Regions from separate parts of the Pantoea cypripedii genome, predicted to be linked through region 3. Evidence: riboswitches for the same ligand, from Rfam matches in the RefSeq annotation. Region 3 holds a riboswitch; each other region holds the start of a gene.
The links. Region 3 has a riboswitch for thiamine pyrophosphate ahead of HA50_RS28600 (FAD-dependent oxidoreductase). Riboswitches for the same ligand answer to the same signal wherever they lie in the genome.

Region 1: it holds a riboswitch for thiamine pyrophosphate, as region 3 does, so the genes downstream of both, thiC (phosphomethylpyrimidine synthase ThiC) here and HA50_RS28600 (FAD-dependent oxidoreductase) in region 3, are expected to answer to the same signal.
Region 2: it holds a riboswitch for thiamine pyrophosphate, as region 3 does, so the genes downstream of both, thiB (thiamine ABC transporter substrate binding subunit) here and HA50_RS28600 (FAD-dependent oxidoreductase) in region 3, are expected to answer to the same signal.

The regions. Positions count from the first base shown of each region.
Region 1 covers NZ_MLJI01000001.1:199,828-205,287, forward strand. The annotation lists gene thiE (thiamine phosphate synthase) at 1-37, opposite strand, end outside; gene thiC (phosphomethylpyrimidine synthase ThiC) at 34-1,959, opposite strand; TPP riboswitch at 2,039-2,138, opposite strand; gene rsd (sigma D regulator) at 2,226-2,732, opposite strand; gene nudC (NAD(+) diphosphatase) at 2,796-3,569, shown strand; gene hemE (uroporphyrinogen decarboxylase) at 3,609-4,676, shown strand; gene nfi (deoxyribonuclease V) at 4,679-5,347, shown strand; gene HA50_RS00895 (YjaG family protein) at 5,410-5,460, shown strand, end outside.
Region 2 covers NZ_MLJI01000001.1:769,167-774,626, forward strand. The annotation lists gene HA50_RS03410 (DedA family protein) at 1-268, shown strand, start outside; gene thiQ (thiamine ABC transporter ATP-binding protein ThiQ) at 265-966, opposite strand; gene thiP (thiamine/thiamine pyrophosphate ABC transporter permease ThiP) at 950-2,560, opposite strand; gene thiB (thiamine ABC transporter substrate binding subunit) at 2,536-3,522, opposite strand; TPP riboswitch at 3,570-3,667, opposite strand; gene sgrR (HTH-type transcriptional regulator SgrR) at 3,703-5,364, opposite strand.
Region 3 covers NZ_MLJI01000003.1:118,340-123,799, reverse strand. The annotation lists gene HA50_RS28620 (ABC transporter ATP-binding protein) at 1-353, opposite strand, end outside; gene HA50_RS28615 (HesA/MoeB/ThiF family protein) at 350-1,318, opposite strand; gene HA50_RS28610 (thiazole synthase) at 1,330-2,088, opposite strand; gene thiS (sulfur carrier protein ThiS) at 2,092-2,289, opposite strand; gene HA50_RS28600 (FAD-dependent oxidoreductase) at 2,273-3,217, opposite strand; TPP riboswitch at 3,345-3,464, opposite strand; gene HA50_RS28595 (pirin family protein) at 3,782-4,507, opposite strand; gene HA50_RS28590 (LysR family transcriptional regulator) at 4,631-5,460, shown strand, end outside.

The sequences.
Region 1 (5,460 bases), on a different contig from region 3:
CTAAACGCGGTGCGGTACTGGGAAATGGGGTGGTCATACTTTTTCCTCTTTCAAAGCATCGGCAGCATGATACAGCTCGCCGCCACGGCTGCGGAAGGCGTCTGACATCTGTGCCATACCCACTTCAACCGGCTGGGCTTCAGCCTGTTGGCGGGCGGCAAAGTCGCGCACTTCCTGGGTGATTTTCATCGAACAGAATTTTGGACCACACATGGAACAGAAATGCGCCACTTTACCCGATTCCTGCGGCAGCGTTTCATCGTGATAGGCGCGGGCGGTGTGGGGGTCCAGTGCCAGGTTGAACTGATCTTCCCAGCGAAACTCGAAACGTGCTTTGGACATGGCGTTATCGCGAATTTGCGCGCCAGGATGGCCTTTGGCCAGATCGGCCGCATGGGCGGCGATCTTGTAGGTAATCAGCCCTTGTTTTACATCTTCTTTATTCGGTAATCCCAGATGCTCTTTCGGGGTCACGTAGCACAGCATCGCGCAGCCGAACCAGCCAATCATCGCGGCACCAATACCAGAGGTGAAATGGTCATAGCCGGGGGCGATATCGGTGGTCAGTGGGCCGAGGGTGTAGAACGGGGCTTCGTGGCAATGCTCCAGCTGCTCGGTCATGTTGCGGCGAATCATCTGCATCGGTACATGGCCCGGGCCTTCGATCATCACCTGCACGTCATATTCCCAGGCGATTTTCGTCAGCTCGCCCAGGGTGTGCAGCTCGGCGAATTGCGCTTCATCGTTGGCATCCTGAATCGAACCCGGACGCAGACCATCGCCCAGCGACAGCGCAACATCGTAGGCAGCACAGATCTCACAAATCTCGCGGAAGTGCAGATACAGGAAGCTCTCCTGATGATGCGACAGGCACCACTTCGCCATAATCGAACCGCCGCGTGACACAATACCGGTCAGACGCTTCGCCGTCATCGGGACATAACGCAGCAGCACGCCAGCGTGGATGGTGAAGTAATCCACACCCTGCTCAGCCTGTTCCAGCAACGTATCGCGGAAAATTTCCCAGTTGAGGTCCTCCGCAATACCGTTCACTTTCTCCAGTGCCTGATAAATCGGTACAGTGCCAATCGGTACCGGGCTGTTGCGCAGAATCCATTCACGCGTTTCATGGATATAGCGGCCGGTGGAAAGGTCCATCACGGTATCGGCTCCCCAGCGTGTTGACCACACCAGCTTTTCCACCTCCTCTTCAATTGAGGAGCTGACGGCCGAGTTACCGATATTGGCATTCACCTTCACCAGAAAGTTACGGCCAATGATCATCGGTTCGGATTCGGGATGATTGATGTTGGAAGGGATGATGGCTCGCCCGGCGGCCACTTCCTGACGCACAAACTCGGCGGTGATATTGGCAGGCAGATGCGCACCAAAGCTATAACCCGGATGCTGTTGCAGCAACACTTCACCCCGGATGCGCTCACGTCCCATGTTTTCGCGTAGCGCAATAAACTCCATCTCCGGGGTAATGACGCCCTGGCGTGCGTAGTGCAGTTGGGTAACGCAATGACCGGCTTTGGCACGACGCGGTTGTGGCAGATGTTCGAAACGCAGGTGATCCAGCCCTTCATCCGCCAGCCGTTGCTGGGTATAGCTGGAACTTAGTTGATCGATGGTTTCACTGTCGCCACGATCGGCAATCCAGCCTGCACGCAGTTTTGCCAGTCCCTGATGCACATCAATGGTCGCTGACGGATCGCCATAGGCACCGGCGGTGTCATACACCGGCACCGGTTCGTTCGGTTCATACTGCGGGTTATCTTTACTGCCGCCGGTCAGGGTAGGGCTGAGCTGAATTTCACGCATCGGTACGCGAATGTCATCACGGCTGCCGGTGATCCAGATACGTTGCGAGTTGGGAAACGCGGTACCTTGCAGTGAATCGATAAATTCCTGCGCCTGGGCGCGTTGTTCACGACGAGAAGTTTTTGCAACAGACATAGCAATTTTCCTGTAAATGATGGAAGTTGCTTGTCCGGAGTCCGGAAGGAGTAACAGAAACGATGCACGCATCGTACTGATGATGTTTACTCTTGTTCCCTTCGCAGGTACTAACCTGATCAGGTTCCGCGGATCCCGAATTAACGGTCTCAGCCCTAAGGGCACTCCGACAAGATGGTGTTTTGTGCTTAAACCGCAAAACATTTAAAGCCCACGTAGCATAGAAGGGCTTTTTGCGAATAACAAGTTTTTTACAAATGGGCGATTTAAGCCGGGCGGGCGATAGGACTCTCATTCGCTACCCGCGGATGCGCCAGCTGATTATCCCATGCCAGACGCACCAGCTTGTCTTCCAGCGTAAAACGCGACTCCAGCACTTCACCCACTTCAGATAGCGCCTGCTGGAAGGTGGTGCAGTTGTCATCGGTGATGGCTTGTTGCAGATGGCCATCATACAACTGCATCATCCGTTCGGTATTGGCTTCCAGCGACGGGTAAAGCTGCGCAGCAGCAATCATCGGGCTGTCGCCCTGCATCTCGCTGATAATATGTTCATACACGCTGAAATGACCGGCGGAGAGATAATCCACCAGATTGTGGCAAAAGGCATCCAGCGCCCGTTCGTCCAATGCGCTCAGCGCATCTTTCTTCGGCTTCATGCCAACCAACTGATAATAGGTCACGAGTAACTGACGACGCGCGTGTAGCCATGAATCGACTAATTCGTTGCCGCTGCCTACACGCTCGGTCAGGTCATCTAACTGAGTAAGCATACGAGGCTCCATGTGGGTTATAGTTGTTCATTCTGCGAATAGACGCTAAGGATGACGATTTAAATGCAACGTGAGATCTCAAGCGTAGACGCTGGCTGGTGGATTGTCAGCCATGAACAAAAACTTTGGCTGCCACAGGGTGAACTACCGCATGGTACTGCGGAACAATTCGGCCTGGCGGGCAGTGACGGCATGGTGATTGGTGAGTGGCAGGGCGAAAATGTCTGGCTGGTGCGCCAATCACGCTCCGATAACATGGGGTCTGTACGCCAACTGATTGATGAGGACGTTGGCCTGTTCCAGCTTGCCGGGCGCGGCGTCCAACTGGCGGAGTTCTATCGTTCCCATCGCTGGTGCGGCTATTGCGGCCACGAGATGCATTTAAGCAAACGTGAATTCGCCTGCCTGTGCGGCCATTGTCGCGAGCGTTATTACCCGCAAATCGCCCCCTGCATCATTGTCGCCATCCGCCGGGGTGATGAGATTTTGCTGGCAAACCATGCGAAGCATCGCAACAACGTTTATACCGTGCTGGCCGGATTTGTCGAAGTGGGCGAGACCCTCGAACAGGCGGTGGCACGTGAAGTGATGGAAGAAAGTAATGTACGGGTGAAAAACGTGCGTTACGTGACCTCACAACCGTGGCCGTTCCCCCATTCGCTGATGATGGCGTATATGGCGGAATATGACGGCGGAGAACTGCAACATGACGGCAAAGAGCTGCTGGATGCGGGCTGGTTCCGCTACGATGCCCTGCCATTATTACCCCCGCCTGGTACCGTGGCGCGACGTTTGATTGAAGATACCGTTGCCCAGTGTCGCGCCAGCGCGATGTGAAAATGCTACACTGGCGCCCTGCAAGTGAGAGAGCCAATTATGAGTGAACTGAAGAACGATCGTTATCTGCGTGCCCTGTTACGTCAGCCGGTGGATATCACCCCGGTATGGATGATGCGACAAGCCGGGCGTTATCTGCCGGAGTACAAAGCCACTCGTGCCGAGGCCGGTGATTTTATGTCGCTGTGTAAAAATGCTGAGCTGGCGTGCGAAGTCACGTTGCAACCGTTGCGTCGTTACGCGCTGGATGCGGCCATCCTCTTCAGCGATATCCTCACCATCCCCGATGCGATGGGGCTGGGCCTGTATTTTGAAACCGGTGAAGGCCCGCGTTTCTCTCACCCCATTACCTGCCGGGCGGATGTCGATAAACTGCCGGTGCCCGATCCGGAGCAGGAACTGGGCTACGTGATGAATGCTGTGCGTACCATCCGCCACAACCTGAAAGGCGAAGTCCCGTTGATCGGCTTTTCCGGTAGCCCGTGGACGCTGGCGACCTATATGGTCGAAGGCGGCAGCAGCAAGGCGTTTACCAAAATCAAAAAGATGATGTACGCCGAGCCGCAGACGCTGCATATGCTGCTGGATAAACTGGCAGACAGCGTGATCCTCTATCTGAACGCGCAGATCAAAGCGGGTGCCCAGTCGATCATGGTATTCGACACCTGGGGTGGCGTGCTGACCGGCCGTGACTACCGTGAATTCTCGCTTTACTACATGCACAAGATTGTCGATAGCGTGCTGCATGAAAACGAAGGCCGCCGCGTGCCAATCACCCTGTTCACCAAAGGTGGCGGGCAGTGGCTGGAAGCGATGGCAGAAACCGGTTGCGATGCGCTGGGACTGGACTGGACCACGGATATTGCTGATGCGCGTCGTCGCGTTGGTCATAAAGTGGCGTTGCAGGGCAACATGGACCCATCAATGCTGTATGCGCCTCCGGCCCGTATCGAGCAGGAAGTGGCGGGTATCCTCGAAGGTTTTGGTGCCGGGGAAGGCCATGTCTTCAACCTGGGCCACGGTATCCATCAGGATGTGCCGCCGGAGCACGCCGGTGCCTTTGTTGAGGCGGTGCATCGTCTGTCCCGTCCTTACCATCAGGGTTAACCATGGATTTAGCGGCGCTACGCAGGGAACAGCAACAGCGCGCGGCTGAAGTGGTGCGGCAGGACGATTTTGAGGTGCTGCCGCCTCGCTGGATTGCCGGTGCCGATGTGGGCTTTGAACAGGGCGGTGAGGTGACACGCGCCGCGCTGGTGATTCTGGAGTACCCCTCGTTACAGCTGGTGGAGCATCAGATCGCGCGCATCAGTACCACCATGCCGTATATCCCCGGTTTTCTCTCCTTTCGCGAAGTGCCCGCCCTGCTGGCAGCCTGGCAGCAGCTCAATCATCAGCCCGATTTGTTGTTTGTCGATGGACACGGTATCTCGCATCCGCGTCGGCTCGGCGTTGCCGCGCATTTCGGCTTGCTGGTGGATGTGCCCACCATTGGCGTGGCGAAGCGGCGTTTATGCGGGCATGTTGAGGCGCTGGATGAAGCACCGGGCAGCCGCCAGCCATTGCTGGATAAGGATGAGCAGATTGGCTGGGTGTGGCGCAGCAAGGCGCGCTGCAATCCGCTGTTTATCTCCACCGGCCATCGCGTCAGCACTGATAGCGCTCTGCAATGGGTGGAAAACTGTACCGCGGGCTATCGTTTACCTGAGCCGACTCGCTGGGCGGATGCGGTTGCTTCCGGTCGTCCGGCCTTTCTGCGCAGGCAAAATGCGCGTTGACGCTGTTTGCGCGCGGCTTTTGCGGTACACTGCCGCCAGCTAAATTATTGAGAGCAAGTTTGATGTTACAGAACCCCGTCCATTTACGTCTGGCGAAGCTGGAAAGCTGGCAG
Region 2 (5,460 bases), on a different contig from region 3:
CGATGTACCTAAAGCGAGCCAGGGCGGGCACTTTACCTGGCTGCTGTTGCTGGTGGCGCTGCTGGTGTGGCTGGGATTCTGGCTATGCTGGCGCTGGTGGCGCAGCGGTAAAACCGTCGATTGGGCCACGAAGTATCTGCCTGCGGCACGCCTGCGCTGGCTGGCACCGTTAGCCGCGCTGATCGGGCTGGCGGCGTTTATCGCGATTCAGTTCCATCCGATGATGCCCATCTTCCGCCATCTGCTGTGGAAGGTGTTCTTCACCTAAGGTTGTGCCACGCCGAGGATGGCCGCCGCCGGACTGCTGCCGTTAAGCAGGTCTGCGGTGTTGCCATCCCAGTAAACCCGTCCATCGACCACCACCAGGCTGCGCGGCGCAATTTGCCGGGCATCTTCCAGGCTGTGCGACACCATCAGCAGCGTGATGTTGCGTGCTTCACACACGCTGCGCACCAATTGCAGCATCTCATTACGCAGCGCCGGATCGAGAGCCGAAAAGGGTTCATCCAGCAACAGAATCGGCTGATTACGCAGCAGGCAGCGTGCCAGCGCCACGCGTTGCCGCTGGCCGCCAGAGAGTTGCCCCGGCAGACGACTAAGCATCTCGCTAAGCCCGGTTTGTAAGGCGATGTCGTTAACCTGCTGCTGCTGATCGTGATTGAGTTTCAGGCCGGGATGCAGACCCAGCCCGAGATTTTGTTGCACGGTCAGATGCGGGAACAGGTTGTTCTCCTGAAACAGCATCGATACCGGGCGTGCGGCGGGCACGCTATGAGTATGATCCTCATCGTTCAGCAGCAGGGTGCCGCTGCTGACAGGCAGAAATCCGCCAATCAGACTGAGCAGGGTGCTTTTCCCGGCTCCGCTCGGGCCGAGGATCGCCAGCCGCTCGCCCGGTTGTGCGCTGAACTGAAAGCGCATCGGCAAATGCTGGTACAGGTAAGTGAGGTTATTCAGTGTCAGCATGACGACCCGGTAATTTTTCCATCAGGGTAAACAAAAGCAGGCACAGCACCAGCAGCAGCAGGGCGGTCACCGCCCCATCCGCGCCACGATAGGCGCCAATTTGCTGGTACAGATAGAACGGCAGCGTGCGGAAATCCGCGCTGCCAAACAGTGCCACCACGCCAAAATCACCAATCGACAGCACACAGGCAAACGCCAGCGCCTGCGCCAGCGGGCGTTTCAGCGCACGCAGTTCAATCAGACGCAGCCGGTTCAGCCCCTGTACCCCGAGTGAGGCACACAACTGATTGTAACGCGCGCTGAGATCGCGCATCGGGTTCTCCAGCACTTTCATGGCGTAGGGAATGGCGATCAGTGCATTGGTGAAGATCACCAGCCCATCGGCGGATTGTGGCAGGCCGACGGTGGCGTTGAATAACAGGAAAAAGCCGCTGGCCAGCACAATGCCCGGCATCGCCAGAATCAGCATGCCACTGAGCTCCATTGTCTGCGCTGCCACGATGTTGTGGCGCAGACGCAGCTCACGGCTGCTCCACAACAGCATCATCGTCAGGGTGACACACAGCACGCCAGCGCCGACGGCAATGCGCAATGAGGTAAAGGTGGCCTGCCATAAGGCGGGTTGCCGCATCGCTCCGGCCACGCCGCCGCGCAGACCATCAGCCACCACTGCCAGCAACGGGGGGAGCAACAGCAGCAGGGCCATACCAATTAACAGGCTGTCGCTGATACGCGCGCGCCAGCTATCAGCGGGATCGCGCCAGCCGCGTATCTGCTGATGACCTGCGGGAATGGCCTTGCTGAAACGCTGACTCAGCAACACCAGCAGCAGGCAGCAACCGAGCTGCAGCAGTGCCAGCAGCGCTGCGCGTCCGGGGTCGTAGTCAAAATTTAATGCCTGATAAATCGCCAGCTCCAGCGTGGTCGCCTGTGGGCCGCCGCCCAGCGCCAGCACGGTGGCAAAACTGGCAAAGCACAGCATAAAAATCAGGGCGGCAGTGGGGAAAATTTGCCGCCGCAGCCACGGCCACTCCAGCAGACGAAACAGGTTCCAGCCGCGCAGACCCAGTTGCGCTGCCAGCTGGCGTTGTTCGCCGGGAATACTTTCCAGCGCCTGCAACAACATACGCGTCGCCAGTGGCAGATTGAAGAACACGTGCGCCAGCAGAATGCCCTGCAAGCCGTAGGGCGAGAAATGCCAGGGAATGCCCAGCGCTGCGCACAGCTGCGCCAGCCATCCAGTGCGGCCATAGACGCTCAGCAGGCCAAACACCGCCACCAGCACCGGCAGCACCAGCGTCATGGCGCACAGACGCAGCAACAGTTCGCGACCAGGAAAACGACGCCGATACAGGGCGCGCGCCAGTGGGATGGCGGGAAGGACCGAAAACAGCGCTGACAGCAGCGCCTGCCAGAAGGAGAAGGCCAGCACATGATGCAGATAGTCATCGGCGAGCAGGGCGCGCCAGTCGCCGATGGGCGCTGACATCAGCAGCGCGCCAAACGCCAGCAGCGCCACGGCGCACAGCAGCAGCGCAGTGAAACTGCCGGGCAACAGCCAGCCGGGGATTAACGGCTGACGGCGCGTTGCCATGCACTAATCCAGGCTTTGCTGTGGTCGGCGACTTCCGCCGGGCTATATTGCAGCGCCGTTTGCGGCACGTTCAGTGCCTGATAACCGGCAGGCAGATCGCTCTTGATCACCGGATACATCCAGTTGCCGGTCGGGATGGTCTGCTGGAAGGCCGGGGACACCATAAACTGCATGAATTCCTGTGCCAGCTGCGGTTGCTTGCTGCTGGCCAGCTGCGCCGCCACTTCAACCTGCAAATAATGACCTTCGCTAAACGGCGCAGCGGCGTAATTTTCTTTCTTCTCTTCAATGATGTGATACGCCGGAGAGGTGGTGTAACTCAGCACCAGATCGCCTTCACCCTTCAGGAACAACCCATAGGCTTCACTCCAGCCTTTGGTGACGGTGACGGTTTTCTGCGCCAGCTTCTGCCAGGCATCCGGCGCTTTGTCGCCATAGACTTTCTGCATCCATAGCAGCAGGCCGAGGCCTGGGGTGCTGGTGCGCGGATCTTCATAGATAACGCGCCATTTTTCCGGGCTTTCGACCAGTTCCTTCAGGCTTTTCGGTGGGTTTTTCAGTTTGTTTTTATCGTAGACGAAGGCGAAGTAACCGTAGTCGAACGGGATAAAGGTATCGTTATGCCAGCCACCCGGCAGCTGGAGCGCGTGGGTATCTACCTGGCTTTTGGCAAACAGCCCGGTTTTTTCTGCGGCCTGCACCAGGTTGTTATCCAGCCCCAGCACGATATCCGCTTTGCTGTTTTTGCCTTCCATCCGCACGCGGTTGAGCAGCGATACGCCATCTTCCAGCGCCACGTATTTCAGCTCGCAGCCGCACTGGGCTTCAAAGGCTTTTTTCACCGCCGGGCCAGGGCCCCAGTCAGCAGAGAATGAATCGTAGGTGTAGACGGTAAGTACCGGTTTGGCAGCCAGCACCGGGGCAGAGACCAGCAACAGCACAGGCAGAACTTTGTTTAACACTTTGCGCTCCTTGAGGAGAAGATAAGGTTGAGTCGCAAAGGATCTGAGCGGTGAGGCATCTCAAATCCCTACGCCGGTATTAACCGGATCAGGTTCGACGGGTCTCTCTCAGCCCCTGTAATGCAGGGCACCCCGTTGAGAACGGCACATTCTAGACATTTCCGGGTCAGGGCGAAAGGTTCACAGTTCCGGCGGGGCAAACCAGGCGGATTTGAAGTCAAACCAGCCGAGCGTATTCATGCGCACGCCACGCATACTGCGCTGACCTTCCAGCAACAGCCAGTGGTGAAACAACGGGTGCAGATAATCACTATCCACCAGTTGCTTACTCCATTCTGCGAGCGGCAGCGTTTTTTCGCGCCAGTGGGTGGCGGCATTTTCCCAGTCAATCGGGATACACAGCTGCATCAGCGGCAATTCGTACAGCTGGGCGAACAGCGAGTAGTCGAGCGGCAGGGTGAAGTTAACGCTGCCGAGCCAGATGTCGCTCTCGCCTTCGCCGTTAAACCAGGCTTCATAACTCAGCTCGCGGGTAATCAATTCCACGCCTTGTTGCGCCAGCAGTGGGCGTAAGGCGTTGGCGATACCTTCATGTTCCACATGGTGGCTGTACCAACTGATGGTGAGCTGCTTCAGGTTGTCCGGCTTGTTGACCGCCGTCAGATCGCGGCGATGATGCCAGCGCGGTAATAAACCATAAGCCGGGAACCAGTAGCGCTGATAACCGATACCCGCATTATTCAGCAGGGCGATAGGATTAAGCAGGTAACTGACCCAGCGGCGGAAATGCGCATCCCGGCCCTGTTCTGAGCGCTGGTCATACAGCAGAAAATAGCAGCCTTCTTCCAGACGACTTTCTTCCGATTTCTCATCAGCGGTTTCGCCTTGTAACTTCACCCCGGCATACACCAGCTCATCACTGATCTCCGGCAGTACCCAGATGGAGACATCGTCAATCAATGCGCGGTAACCGAAGTAGTCATCAAAGGCGGCGATCTTCAGCTGGCTCTGTTGATTGCGTACCACGCTATAGGGGCCGGTACCGATCGGCTGACGGGCGAAACCGCGCAGGGTCTGCCATTCACGCGGCAGGATCATTGCGCTGACGCTGCCGAGCAGCCACGGCAGCCAGTTGTCGGGTTGCGTCAGCTGAATATCCAGCGTCCAGGGAGCCGGGGAGTGCAGTGTTGCGATATGGGAGAACAGCGGCTGGCTGCGCAGACGCTCCAGCGAGCTGATGACGTCTTCCATCTCCAGTTCACGGCCATGATGAAAGCGAATAGCCGGACGCAAAAAGAAGCGCCAGTGCAACGGTGAGGTTTGCTGCCAGTGATGGGCGATATCCGGTTCGATTTCCCCCTTTTCCTCATTTACACGCGTCAGGCCGCTGAAAATCTGTCGTGCCAGATGGGTTTCCGATCGCCGCAGCGGTGAACCCGGCAGCAAATTCGGCAACGGGCGATAATAAAGCACGCGCAGAATATGTTTGCCCTGACGAAAGCTGCGCCCCAGATGTGCGGCAATCATCTGACGGACCTGATTTTTGTCACCCACCAGCTGCACCAACTGGTCGATACGATCCTGCTCCAGCAAATCTTCCGCCCGCTGCTGTTGTAGCGCCAGCCCGGTGTAGCAGAAACTCAGCATAGAACGTTTGCCGCGACCCGCTTCGGCCTGCCAGATAAGCCAGCCCGCAGCCTGCATGGCATTCAGCAGGTTACGCATGTGGCGGCGTGAGCAATGCAGCAGCTCCGCCAGCTCGCTCAGGGTGGTTTCCTGATCCTGGCCCTGGCAGCTTTGCCACAGGCGGATAAATTGCTGTTGCAGTCGTGAAGAGGACATAAAAGGGGAACTCCAGCGCATAATCGCTCAGTTTTTTCTGCCCTATATTAGAGGCATAGTAGACCTCATTGGAAGAGCGGGAGGCATTCAGTCATG
Region 3 (5,460 bases):
GCATGAGCAACTTGCTCCAATTTGACCTGCTCCAGCAGATGTCGTGCGCGTTCAGGATCGGGTTTGTCACGATTCAAACGCGCCGCCAGCATCACGTTATCCAGCACCGAAAGCCACGGATAGAGCAAATCCTGTTGCCCCATCCAGGCCACGCTGGCCGCAACACCAGTGATGCGCCCCTGCTGTGGCTGGAGCAGGCCCGCCACCAGCCGCAGCAGCGTACTTTTGCCGATGCCACTGCGCCCCAGCATCACCGTGGTTTTGCCGCCACGCAGCCGCAAATTCAGCTGCTGGCACAGCGGTTGTGATCCCCAGCTAAAGCCGAGATCGTGCAGCGTAATATCCTGGTTCATGGGCGATTCGCTGCCAGAATGGCCAGCTGCGCACAACCGCGCTGCGCCAGCGCGGTGGCGGCCTGCGCCGCGCGAATGCCACTGGCGCAGACCAGTACAATGCGCTGGCCTTGCGGGGGTTGCCATGCGTCAAGCTGTTGCGGCAGGATGCGCTGTGCCGATGCTGCCACACTGACCGGTGCTTCTTCGCGGCTGCGCAGTTCCACAATGCAGTCCTCCGCGGTGAGTAGCTGGGTATCAATAAACGGCACCCAGGGTTGATCCGGCTCCGCCGCCCGATCGAAGCGGAACTGGCGAAAGTGCCAGTGCACAAAGTCACAGTTCACCAGGCAACCGAGCGGTGAAGGCTCCAGGCCCAGCAATACGCTCAGCGCCATTTGCGCCTGCATCGCGCCGAGTGTCGCCACTGCGGGTCCCATCACCCCGGCGGTGTTGCAGTTCGCCGCAGAAGTGGGTAGCTGCGGGAACACCGCGCGATAGCTGGGGGCCGCGCCACAAAATCCGCCCACGTAGCCCTGACGCCCTAACACCGAGGCACTGATCAACGGTATCCCTGCGGGGTGGCAGGCATCCGATAGCTGATAAGTGACGGCAAAGTTATCTGCCGCATCGATAACCAGATCGATGTTGCTGAGTGCCTGCTGCACATTGCTGGCAATCAGCGGCTGCGGTACTGGTTCCACCTGCACCTGTGGATTTCGCCGTAACAGCGCACGTTGCGCGCTGGCGACTTTCGATTGCTGCACATCCTCCATGTCAAACAGCGTTTGGCGATGCAGATTATGCAGCGCCACCGTATCGTCGTCGTACAGGCGGATAAAACCCACGCCCGCTCCCACCAGCAGCGGTAGCAGCGTCGAACCCAGTCCACCTGCCCCCACCACCAGCACCCGCGCCCCGGCCAGCCGCAGCTGACCCTGCTCACCAATCTCCGGCAACATCGTCTGACGTTGATAGCGATCCATCGGGATTCTCCTCAGCAAAGATTCGCCAGACCAAAAACCGGGGTCGAAGGCACCGCCATATCGCGTTTTTCCATCAACCCGCCGTCGCGCGCCGCTTTCCCGGCCTCAATGGCCTGACGGAACGCCGTCGCCATCAGCACCGGATCCCCTGCTTTTGCCACCGCGGTATTCAGCAATACCGCATCAAAGCCCAGCTCCATCGCCTGTGCTGCCTGTGAGGGCGCACCGATTCCCGCATCTATGATCAGCGGGATATCTTTGAACCAGGCACGCATCGCGCGCAAACCATCGATATTGCGCAGCCCCTGGCCGGAACCAATAGGCGCGCCCCACGGCATCAGCACTTCGCAACCTGCCTCCAGCAATTTTTCACCCACGATCAGGTCTTCCGTGGTGTAAGGGAAAACCTGGAAGCCATCGGCGCACAGAATGCGCGCCGCTTCCACCAGCGCGAACGGATCCGGTTGCAGCGTATCGGCATGGCCGATCACCTCCAGCTTGATCCATGGCGTGTTGAATAATTCGCGCGCCATATGCGCAGTGGTCACCGCTTCCTGCACCGTATGACAACCGGCGGTGTTCGGCAGCACGCGCCTATCCAGCTGCGCCAGCAACTCGCGAAACGCCGCACCGGCGACGCCTTCACGTCGCAGGCTGACGGTGATGATTTCACTGCCCGAGGCGACAATCGCCTGTTGCAGAATCGCCGGGGAGGGATAACCCGCTGTGCCCAGTAAAAACCGTGATTGTGGTTCAAAGCCGTAAAACATGATTTAGCCTCCCTGCATCGGTGATAACACTTCCAGCTGACAGCCTTCTTCCAGCCGCTGGCTGTCGTACTGTGTTCTGGGCACAAACATGCCGTTAAATGCGGTGGCAACGCAGGCAGCATCAATTTGCTGCTCGCGTAGCAACTCGCTCAGGGTGCTGGCGGCAGTCAGCACCTGGCGACCATTAAGCTGAATGTTCATAAAAGTTTTCCTCAGACAGGCGTTGCATCAGCTGTTCCGCCATCAGCGGTGCCAGCAGGAAGCCATGGCGATACATGCCGTTCAGATAAAAAGTGTCATTTTGATAGTGGATTTCCGGCAAATTGGCCGGATACGCCGGACGCAGGCCGCTGGCGTTTTCGATAATGCGGGATTCGGCAAGTGCGGGATGGAGGGTATAAGCCGCGCTGAGCAGCTCCATCATGGCACGCGCGCTGATGGGACTGGCATCATGGCTTTCTACCATGGTGGCCCCGAGCATAAAGTGGCCGCCACGGCGTGGCACCAGATAGCAGGGAAAACGCGGATGCAGCAGACGAATCGGTCGTGAAAACTGCACCTCATCGCTGTGCAAAATCAGCATTTCGCCGCGCACCGCGCGCAGTCGCGGCAGCTCAGAAGCCGCATGAATGCCACGGCAATCAATCACTTGCCCGGAGGCTTTGCCGCTGTGAAACATCACGCCACGCTGCTGTAATTTTTCCCGCATCTCAGCCAGCGCCAAACGCGGATCAAGATGGGCTTCCTGCGAGAAAAATAAACCCCGCGCGAAACGACCGGCCAGTGCCGGTTCCACTTCGGCGGGGTCCACCCATTGATGCTGTTCCGTCATGCGGGCAAAGCGGTTCAACTCCTGGCTATCACGCACGGGTGCCACCACCAGCGTCCCCTGATGTTCGACGCTGCTGACCCGTTGCTGCCACCACGCGGCGGCGTGCTGACCAAGATCAATCACCGCACGCGGCGCACTTTCGGCTTCACACCAGGGCGCCAGCATACCGCCCGCGAACCAGGATGCCGGCGTGCGGTTCGCATCGACAATCACTTCGATCTGCTCACCGCGTTCCGCTAACAGGGTCGCCACGCACAGGCCCGTCACACCGCCGCCAATAACCGACCAGCGACTCATAACGGACATACCAGAAAAGAAACAGGAGATTGCATATCGGCCTCTCAGTAGTTGTACTGAGACCCGGATACAGGAGAAGGGAAATAGCATACGTTGCACGGAAACGCCCCGCTGCCAGACAGCCTGCGTTGCAGGTTGTCAGTCTTCCTACGCCAGTATCAACTGGGTCAGGTTCAAAGGGTCGCTAAGCCGCGCAATGCGCTTTTAGCCTCTCAGTCTCTCTGGCGAGACTCCCCCGACGCGTCTATTTGTATTGCAGTCGTCTGACTTCGTCAAGCATCAGCTCCGCAACAAAGCCTAACCTTTCAAAATCTCCTGTTTCAGCATCATGCGCTTTTCTCCACGATTGCCTGGTATGCTCTCAAGATCTGGATTAATAGAAACAACGTCTGGCAGGAAAATTATGTGTGCTGATTCAGTGATTTCCGCCATCCTGGTGTGCGTATTTGGCGTGATTATTTTATGGTGTGTCTTACGCCCGTAAAAGGGCAGGAAGGTACGGGGGTGGCAATGAGGATTTGCTGGCACAACTAAAGGGAGGCACTCAGGCCTCCCCTTCTCTGCTTAACGCTGCGGGTGATTCACTTCCAGCGGACGCAGGTCAAACAACAGCACTTCCGCGTCTTTACCGTTGGCGAATTGCAGCGCGGTTTCGTTACGTACACGCGCACCGTCACCTTCGTTGAACACCACACCATTCACTTCAATGCTGCCGCGTGCCACATGAATGTAGGCGTAGCGATCGGCATCCAGCGTGAAGGTCTGCTGTTCTGCACCGTTAAACAACCCGGCATAGATGCGGATGTCCTGACGCACGCTCAGTGAACCTTCATCACCCTGCGGGGAAACAATCAGGCGCAGCTGACCACGTTTGTCGTTTTCCGCCACCGATACCTGCTGGTAACCTGGCTGCGTGCCGCGTTCTGCCGGAACGATCCAGATTTGCAGGAAATGGACGTTGTCCGCTTTCGAGTGGTTAAACTCGCTGTGCGTTACGCCGCTACCGGCACTCATCAGCTGCACATCACCGGGGACAATCACCGAACCGGTGCCCATGGAATCTTTATGCTCCAGCGCCCCTTCCAGCACATAGGAGATGATTTCCATGTTGCTGTGCGGGTGGGCACCAAAACCCCGTCCCGGCGCAACACGGTCATCGTTAATCACCAGCAAATCGGAGAAACCGGTTTGTTTCGGATCCCAGTAGTTGGCAAAAGAAAACGTGTGGCGTGAGTTCAACCAGCCGTGGTCACCGAGGCCGCGCTGGGCTGACAGTCTTTGTTCAATCATGGTCTGCTCCTCAAATTTGTTGGCGGAAGACGATATTGCTTCCTGATGTGACTCAGTATACGTAAACTGAATCGCCCAACAATGTGTTGCATTGACAATGACCGTCACCAATAAGTGGACAATATGCAGATAGACGACCTCCGCATTTATGTCGCCGTGATTAAAGCCGGCAACTTTACCGCCGCCGCAGAACAGCTGCTGCTTTCCAAACAATATGTCAGCCGCCGCATCGCCGCGCTGGAAGAAACGCTCGGCGCACGCCTGCTCAATCGCAACACGCGTAAGTTGTCAGTGACGGATAACGGCCAGCTGTTTGCCCGCCATGCACAGCGCATTCTTGATGATGTGCAGGAGGCGGAGCTGGCGGTGTCAGGACGCCGCCAGGTTTTACAGGGCAGTTTTCGTCTCAGCGTGCCGATGTCGTTCGGCATCAGCCATCTGTCGCCGTTTATCGCTGAATTTCTCAGTATGCATCCGGCGCTGCAATTCCAGGTCGAACTGGCGGACCGTTATGTGGATATGATTGGCGAAGGCTTCGATATGGCGATTCGTATCGGCACATTGCCCGACTCCACGCTGATCGCCAAAAAGCTGGGGGAGTTCCGCCGGGTGATCTGCGCCAGCCCCAGCTACCTGCAAGGAGCCGATGCGCCGCGTCGTCCGGAAGATTTGCTGGATCATGCCTGCCTGCGCTACGGTCGCGAAAGTCAGACCGGCTGGGAACTGTTTCAGGGGGAAAAGCGTGAGGTGATTAACGTACAGGGGCCGATGGTCAGCAATAACGGTGAAATGCTGCGCGATGCGGCAATTGCCGGGCTGGGGTTGATCCTGCTACCGGAATTTATCGTTGCCCCCGCCCTCGCCAGTGGTGATCTGATCACCGTGCTGGATGACTGGCACCCCTCTTCGCTCAGCCTGAATGCGCTCTATCCGCAACATCGCCAGCGCAGCGA